One region of the Kitasatospora sp. NPDC047058 genome, then DNA from elsewhere that is predicted to be linked to it. Evidence: riboswitches for the same ligand, from Rfam matches in the RefSeq annotation. Region 1 holds a riboswitch; the other holds the start of a gene.
The links. A riboswitch is a leader RNA that binds a small molecule or an ion and turns the genes downstream of it on or off. The one in region 1 is predicted to bind thiamine pyrophosphate.
Positions count from the first base shown of each region.

Region 1 (4,073 bases):
GTCGCCCTTGTAGTCGTCGTTGCGCAGCACGTCGAGCTTGGCGTACACCGGCTTTCCGGTCTTGATCAGGGTCTCGGCGACCCACTTGGCCTGGTTGATCGGGATGGCGAAGCCGAGGCCGATGCTGCCGGCCCGGCCGGTGCTGGAGGTGTTGGACTGGATGGCCGAGTTGATGCCCATCACCGCGCCGCTGGAGTCCAGCAGCGGGCCGCCGGAGTTGCCGGGGTTGATGGAGGCGTCGGTCTGCAGGGCGTTCATGTACGAGGACTGGGCGCCGGTCTCGTCGCCGGAGGCGACCGGGCGGTCCTTGGCGCTGATGATGCCGGTGGTGACGGTGGACTCCAGGCCGTACGGGGCACCGATGGCGATGGTGGAGTCGCCGACGTTGACCTTGTCGGAGTCGGCCAGCGGAAGGGGCGTCAGCTTGCCCTTCGGCGGGCTGTCGAGCTTGACGACGGCGACGTCGTAGCCCTCGGCGCGGCCGAGCACCGAGGCGCCGTAGGAGCTGCCGTCGGCGAACTTGACGGTCAGTTTGCCGCCGTTGGAGGCGGGGGCGACGACGTGGTTGTTGGTGAGGATGTGGCCCTCGGTGTCGAAGACGAAGCCGGTGCCGGTGCCGGACTCGCCGTTGCCCTGCGCCTTGATGGTGACGACGCTGGGCAGCGCCTTCTGCGCGATGCCGGCGACGGAGCCGGGGGCCGGCTCGTTCTTCCCCGGGTTGTTGGCCTGGACGGTGGTGCTCCGGTGGTCGTCCGCGGCGGAGATGCTGCTGTCGTTGCGGTCGGCGACGGCGACGCCGAGCGCACCGCCGGCCACGCCGGCGACCAGGGCGACGGCCGCGACCAGGGCGATCAGGCCGCCGCGCTTCTTGCGCGGGCCGGCCGGCTCGGGGCTGCCGGGGTACTCGGCGGGGTAGCCGAGCGGGCCCCCGGGGTAGCCCGGGCCGCCGGGGGTGCCGGCGCCGCCGGAGGTGGCGTCGTGCATGCCCCAGCCGCCGAGCGGCTGGCCTGCGCCGAACGGGTGGTGCTGGCCGGGCGCGGCGGGCGCACCGGGGGCGGACGGGGCGCCGTACGGGTCCTGGGGTGCCGCGGCGACCGGGGCGGCGGGCGCGGGGACGCCGGCGGCCGGGGTGGCGTACGGGTTGCCGGCCGGCGCGGGGGCCGCCGGGGCGGCGGGCGCGGCCGGGGCGGGCGGCAGGACCGGCGGCGGGGCGTCGAGGTAGCCGGCGTCGGCCACGGCGGGAGCGGGAGCCGCGGGGGCCGGGGCGGCCGCGGGCTCGGGAGCGCTCACCTTGCTGAACGCCAGCGTCGGGTTGGAGCGGCCTTCGGCCTGGGTCGCGGCCGGGGCCTGGGCACCCGCCGCGGCCTCGGTCAGCGGGTAGTCGGCCTCGGGCGCCGCTGCGGGGACGGGACGGGCGGACGCGGACTGCGCCGGACCGTCAGGAGCGGGACCCACCACCCCCTGGCCGCCGGAGGGCTGCTCCCCCTGCGGCCCGGTGGACCCAACCTCGCGCTCGGTGCTCACGGACGACCTCCATAGCTGACAGGACCAACAACCATAGTTTTTCGCACACTCGATTCGATTGCCGTAAGGACCCTTCTGAAGAACTCATAAGAATCCTTAGCCCGGTCCGACAGCGCCCCCCGCGAGGCCCTCCCCGGCGCCCTCCACGAGCCCTGCCGCGGGGCCTCCGCCGGGCGTCCGCGGCGTCCCGCGATGCGGACCGCCGGGCGTCTGGCCTTGGCGTTCACCCCCGCGCCGGTTAGCCTGTCGCTCCAAACTGACACGCGGGAGCTTGGACCCACCAGGCTGAGAGTGCGCCGGTCGACCGTACGCCACGGGATCCGTGGACGGAGCGTCGAGGGGGCGCTGACCGCCGGAACCTGTCCGGGTAATGCCGGCGTAGGGAGTATCGGCCATGCCGTCTGCTTCGCCATCCTCTTCTTCGGGCGCACCCGCGTCCAAGGATTTCTCCGAGTCGTCCGCGACCGTTCACTCCGACGCCGCCACGGCCGCGCCCGGTTCCACGGCCGCCACCGCCGTCCTGGACCGGCCGGAGCGGGACGGGCGGGTGGAGGCGCCGCTCGTCCTGGACACCGAGCCGCCGCGCACGCTGCGGTTCCGGGACCACTTCGCGCTCTGGATGAACCTCGGCGTCAGCCTGATCGGCTTCACCACCGCCGCCACCGTGCTGGGCGCGCCGGGCAGCGAGCTGTCGCTGGCCGCCGCGATCACCGCGATCGTGGCCGGCACGGCGGTCGGCACCGCGATGCTCGGCGTGGCCGCGCTGATCGGCGCGCGCACCGGCGCACCGGCGATGGCGAACCTGCGCGGGCTCTTCGGGACGAGGCTCTCGTACGTGCCCACCGTGCTGAACATCGTCCAGTGCCTCGGCTGGGGCGTGTACGAGCTGCTGGTCATCGCGATGGGTGCGCAGACCGTCGCGCACACCGAGGGCTACCGCTGGGTGTTCGTCGTCCTGGCGGGTGCGGTGACCACCGCGCTGACCATCTGGCCGCTGGGCGCGATCGCGGTGCTGCGCCGCTTCGTCGCCGCGGCGGTGGCGGTCGCGATGGTGTACTTCACCGTCCAGCTGGGCCGCCACGGCGTGCCGGACCCGGGCGCGGGCAACTGGCACGGCTTCCTCAGGGCCACCGACGCGATGATCGCCGTCTCGATCTCCTTCGTGCCGCTGGCCGCCGACTACACCCGGCACTCGCGCACCCCGCGGGCCGCGTTCTGGGGCAGCTTCTCCGGCTACACGATCGCCCAGGTCTGGTGCTACGTGCTCGGGCTGTTCGCGCTGCTGCAGGCGGACGGCGACGCCACGAGGATCTTCGACTCGTTCCTGGGCGTCTGGGCCGGCTGGGTGTTCCTGCTGGTCCTGGTGCTGCGCGAGACCGACCAGTCCTTCGCCAACGTGTACTCGACCGCGATGTCGGTCCACAACCTGCTGCCGCGGGTGGACCGCCGGGTGCTGACCGGCGGGACGGGCCTGCTGATCACCGTGCTGGCGCTGCAGATCACCGAGTTCACCGACTCGTACTACGCCTTCCTGGGCCTGATCGGCTCGGTCTTCGTGCCGATGTTCGCGGTGCTGGCGGTGGACTACTTCCTCGGCGCCGGGCGGCGCGGCTGGAACCTCGCCGACGACGCGCCCTCCCGCTGGCTGATGCTGCTGCCGTGGGCGCTCGGCTTCGCGGTGTACCAGCTGATCGCACCGACCGCGGTCGCCGGCTGGTGGACGGACTTCTGGACGTCCGTCCAGGAGGTGCTGCACTTCACCCCGCAGGAGTGGACCTCGGCCTCGCTGTTCGGCTTCCTGGTGCCCGCCCTGGCCACCTGGGCGCTCACCCCGCTCACCCGGCGGCAGCCCGCCGCCGCCTGACCGCGCTCCGCAGTCACCGGACTCGCCGGACTCGCCGGGATCACCGGACGGAAGCCGCCGGACGGACGGGCGGACGAACGGGCGGAGACGGCCCCGCAGGTTGGGACCGTCTTCGCTCCGGCGTCACTTCCGCCGCCTATCGTGGACCCGTGACCAGCCCTGACCTCTCCCCGGCGGCGGCGCGCACCGCGCCGCCCGTCCAGGTGATCGCCCACCGCGGTTCCTCGCACGCCCTGCCGGAGCACACGCTCGCGGCCTACCGCCGCGCGCTCGACGAGGGCGCGGACGCGCTCGAGTGCGACGTCCGGGTGACCGCCGACGGGCAGCTCGTCTGCGTGCACGACCGCCGGATCGGCCGGGTCTCGGACGGCCGCGGCACCGTCTCGGCGATGACGCTGGCGCAGCTGGAGGCGCACGACTTCGGCGCCTGGAAGACCGGGGTGCCGAGCACCGACCCGGAGCTGCGCGGCGTCCTGCGGCTGGAGAGCCTGCTGGAACTGGCCGTGGACTGCGGCCGGCCGGTGGACCTCGCGATCGAGACCAAGCACCCGGTCCGCTTCCGCGGGCGGGTCGAGAGCGAGCTGCTGCGGATGCTCGAACGGTTCAAGATCGGCGGCGCGCAGCAGACCGGCGAGCCCCGCACGGACGACCGCCCGCAGGCCCGGATCATGAGCTTCTCCTCGCT
Region 1 covers NZ_JBEYVJ010000076.1:22,511-26,583, reverse strand. Annotated here, with positions in the region: gene ABZ885_RS14870 (trypsin-like peptidase domain-containing protein) at 1-1,524, opposite strand, end outside; TPP riboswitch at 1,778-1,926, shown strand; gene ABZ885_RS14865 (cytosine permease) at 1,919-3,388, shown strand; gene ABZ885_RS14860 (glycerophosphodiester phosphodiesterase family protein) at 3,538-4,073, shown strand, end outside.

Region 2 (4,073 bases), on a different contig from region 1:
GCCGGCCTCGGCGGCGTGCCGCATCGCCTCGGCCATCAGCACCGGGTCCTGTGCCCGGGTCACCGCGGAGGCGAGCATGACGGCGGCGCAGCCCAGCTCCATCGCCAGCGCGACGTCCGAGGCCGTGCCGGCGCCCGCGTCCAGGATCACCGGGACGTTCGCGCTCTCCACGATCAGCTGGAAGTTGTGCGGGTTGCGGATGCCCAGGCCGGAGCCGATCGGCGAGCCCAGCGGCATGATCGCCGCGCAGCCGACGTCCTCCAGCTTCCGGGCCAGCACCGGGTCGTCGTTGGTGTACGGGAGGACGGTGAAGCCGTCGTCGACCAGCGTCTCGGCGGCGTCCAGCAGCTCGATCGGGTCCGGCAGCAGGGTCCGCTCGTCCGCGATGACCTCCAGCTTCACCCAGTCGGTGCCGAGCGCCTCGCGGGCCAGCCGGGCGGTCAGCACCGCCTCGCCGGCGGTGAAGCAGCCGGCGGTGTTGGGCAGTACGCGGATGCCGTTGCGGGTCAGCACGTCCAGGACGGACCCCTGGGTGGTGGCGTTCACCCGGCGCATCGCCACCGTGGTCAGCTCGGTGCCGGAGACCCGCAGCGCCTGCTCCAGGACCTCCAGGCTGGGGGCGCCGCCGGTGCCCATGATCAGTCGCGAGCCGAAGGCGGTGCCGGCGATGGAGAGGACGTCGTCGGCCATCGGTCAGCCCCCCTGCACGGCGGTGAGGATCTCGACCCGGTCGCCCGCCGAGAGCTGCGTGACCGGCCACGAACTCCTCGGCACCACGGCCTCGTTGAGGGCGGCGGCGACGCCGGTGTTGGCCCGGCTGAGGGTGGTCACCACCTCGGCGAGGGTGGTCGCGGCGGGCACCAGGCGGGGCTCGCCGTTGACGGTGAGGGGGATGTCGCTCATGCGGGGACCTTCGGGGCGAAGCGAGTGGGGGAGAACGGTACGGCCGGCTCCGGCACGGTGCCGGTGGCCAGGTACTCGGCGACCAGGTCGGCGGTCACCGGGGTGAGCAGCACGCCGTTGCGGTAGTGGCCAGTGGCGGCGACCAGACCGGGCAGCGCGGTCGGCCCGATCAGCGGCGCGTTGTCCGGCGAGCCCGGCCGCAGCCCGGCGGACGTCTCCACCAGCGGCAGCTCGGTGATGCCGGGGACCAGCTCGTGGGCGTCGCGCAGCAGCTCGTACACCCCGCCGGCGGTGACCGTGGTGTCGTAGCCCTGCTCCTCGCTGGTCGCACCGATCACCAGCTCGCCGTCCGCGCGCGGCACCATGTACAGGTGCTGGCCACGGACCACCGCGCGGACGTTGCGGGACAGGAACGGCCGGTACGCCTCGGGGATCCGCAGCCGCAGGACCTGGCCCTTCACCGGGCGGATCGCCGGCAGCACGCCCTCGGGCAGGCCGGGCAGCCGGTGGCTCTCCGGACCGGCGGCGAGCACCACCTGGCCGGCGGTCACGGTCTCGCCGGTGCCGAGCCGGGCGCCGACCGCGCGGCCGTCCTCGACCAGCAGCTCGACGGCCTCGGTCCGCCGGCCGATCACGCCCGCGGCCTGGCCGGCCAGCAGCAGCGCGGTCAGCAGCCGGCGGCCGTCCACCTGGTGGTCGTCGGCCACGTGCAGGCCGCCGCGGACGCCGGGGGCGAGCATCGGCTCCAGCTTGCGGGCCTCGCGGCCGGTCAGCCAGGTCGAGTCGAGGCCGAGCCGCAGGTGGAAGTCGTGCAGCTCGCGCAGCTCCGCCCGGTCGTCGGAGTCGAGCGCGACGGCGAGCGTGCCGCACGCGCGGTAGCCCGTGTCCTGGCCGCCGCTCGCCTCGGTGAGCTCGGCGGCGAAGGCGGCGTACCGCTCGTTCGAGGCCATCCCGAGGCGCAGCAACGGCTCCTCGCCGTACTGGAGTTCGGTGACCGGGGCGAGCATCCCGGCCGCGACCCGGGCGGCGCCGCCGCCGGGGGTGGGGTCGACCACGACGACGTCCCCCAGCCCGCGCTGGGCCGCGCGCCAGGCGACGGCGAGGCCGATCACGCCTCCGCCGATCACCAGCACGTCCGCGTGGGCACCTGGTGCCGAGCGTGTCAAAGCTGCTTCTCCCTTCGCCGGAATGACCCGGATCAGGTTCGGACGGTCGCAGGCCGTGCCAGCCCGCCTCTCAGCCCGGTCCGCCGGGCTCCCGTGATGGTGTCCCCACCTTAACTCCGGGCCCTGTCGCCGCTGAAGGCGCGTACGAGGGGTGGGACGGGAGCGGGCGGGGTGCCCGGCGCCGCCCCGGGCCCGTCCCGCCGCCGGTCCCGCCGCCCGGCCCGCGGACGCGGGGCCGGGGCCGGGCGCGGGCGCCAGTACAGTGACCGCGTGGCAGAGCTGAGCGGGACGGATCAGGTGGTCGTGGTGGGGGCCGGGCTGGCCGGCGCGCAGTGCGCGTCGGGGCTGCGCCGGGGCGGCTGGCGCGGGCGGATCGTGCTGGTGGGCGAGGAGCCGCACGCGCCGTACGACCGGCCGCCGCTCTCCAAGGAGGTGCTGCTCGGCAAGACCGACGCCACCACCCTGGACATCGACTTCCCCCACCTGGGCATCGAGCTGCTCACCGGCCGCCGCGCCACCGGCCTCACCCCGGGCGTGCTGCACACCGACGGCGGTGACCTGCCGTACGGCGCCCTGGTGATCGCCACCGGCGCCGCCCCGCGCGTCCTGCCCGGCGCCGAGCGCGCGCACCTGCTGCACACCCTGGACGACGCGCTGGCCCTGCGCCCGCTGCTCCGCCCGGGCCTGCGCCTGGTGCTGGTCGGCGCGGGCTGGATCGGTGCCGAGGTGGCCACCGCGGCCCGCGCGGCCGGGTGCGAGGTGACCGTGGTCGAGGCCGGCCCGGCGCCCGTCCCCGGTGCGCTGCCCGCCGAGGTGGGCCGGGCGATGGCCGCCTGGTACGCCGAGGCCGGGGTCGAGCTGCGCTGCGACGCGGCGGTCGCCGCCGTCGAGCCCGGCGCGGTGCTGCTCGCGGACGGCTCGCACCTGCCGGCCGACGAGGTGGTGGTCGGCATCGGCGCCCGCCCGGCGACCGACTGGCTGGCCGGCTCCGGCGTCGAGCTCGACGCGGCCGGAGCCGTCCTGGTGGACGAGCGGCTGCGCACCAGCCTGCCGGGCGTCTGGGCGGCCGGGGACTGCGCGAGCTACCCGTCCGCCCGGACCGGCGCCCGGCTGACCGTCCAGCACTGGGACCACGCGCTGCAGTCCGGCGGGGCGGCCGCCGCCGCGGTGCTCGGCGCGGACGCGCCGTACGACCCGGTGCCGTACTTCTGGTCGGAGCAGTTCGGCCGGATGGTCCAGTACGCCGGGCGGCACGGTGACGGGGACGAGCTGGTCCGGCGCGGCTCGCCGGCGGACCCGTCCTGGGCGGTGCTCTGGCTGCGCGACGGCGTGCTGCGCGCCCTGCTCACCGTCGACCGCCCGCGCGACCTCACCCAGGGCCGCCGCCTGGTCGAGCGCGGCACGCCGCTGGACCCGGCCCGGGCGGCGGACCCGGCGGTGCCGCTGAAGTCGGCCGTCGCGGGGTAGCCCCGGGGGCCCGTTGGTGCGCGGCGGGCCGCGGAGGTGGCAGTCTGGTGGCGTGAGTGAGATCGAAAGCAAGATTGAAGCCCTGGTCCCCGAGTGGATGTACCTGCCCGACATCTCGGAGCAGTGGGGGGTCCGGGTCACCGAGGTGCGTGACCTGGTCAGGAACGGCGGGCTGATCGCCGTCCGGCGCGGCCCGAACAAGTCGCTGCAGGTCCCGGCGGCGTTCATCGACGGCCCGGGGCTGGTCAAGCACCTGTCCGGCACCCTGACCGTCCTGCGCGACTGCGGGTACAGCGACACGGAGATCCTGGAGTGGCTCTTCACCGAGGACCCGTCGCTGCCCGGCAGCCCGATCCAGGCGCTGCGGGAGAACCGCGGCACCGAGGTGAAGCGCCGGGCCCAGGCGATGCTGATCTGATGGCCGCGGACACACCGCGCGGACGGCTCGCCGACGCCCGGCTCTACCTCTGCACCGACGCCCGCCGCGAGCAGGGCGACCTCGCCGAGTTCCTCGACGCGGCCCTGTCCGGCGGCGTG
Region 2 covers NZ_JBEYVJ010000045.1:33,403-37,475, reverse strand. Annotated here, with positions in the region: partial or broken gene ABZ885_RS10045 (thiazole synthase) at 1-690, opposite strand, end outside; gene thiS (sulfur carrier protein ThiS) at 694-903, opposite strand; gene thiO (glycine oxidase ThiO) at 900-2,069, opposite strand; TPP riboswitch at 2,062-2,174, opposite strand; gene ABZ885_RS10030 (FAD-dependent oxidoreductase) at 2,340-3,536, shown strand; gene ABZ885_RS10025 (Rv2175c family DNA-binding protein) at 3,589-3,954, shown strand; gene thiE (thiamine phosphate synthase) at 3,954-4,073, shown strand, end outside.
Region 2: it holds a riboswitch for thiamine pyrophosphate, as region 1 does, so the genes downstream of both, thiO (glycine oxidase ThiO) here and ABZ885_RS14865 (cytosine permease) in region 1, are expected to answer to the same signal.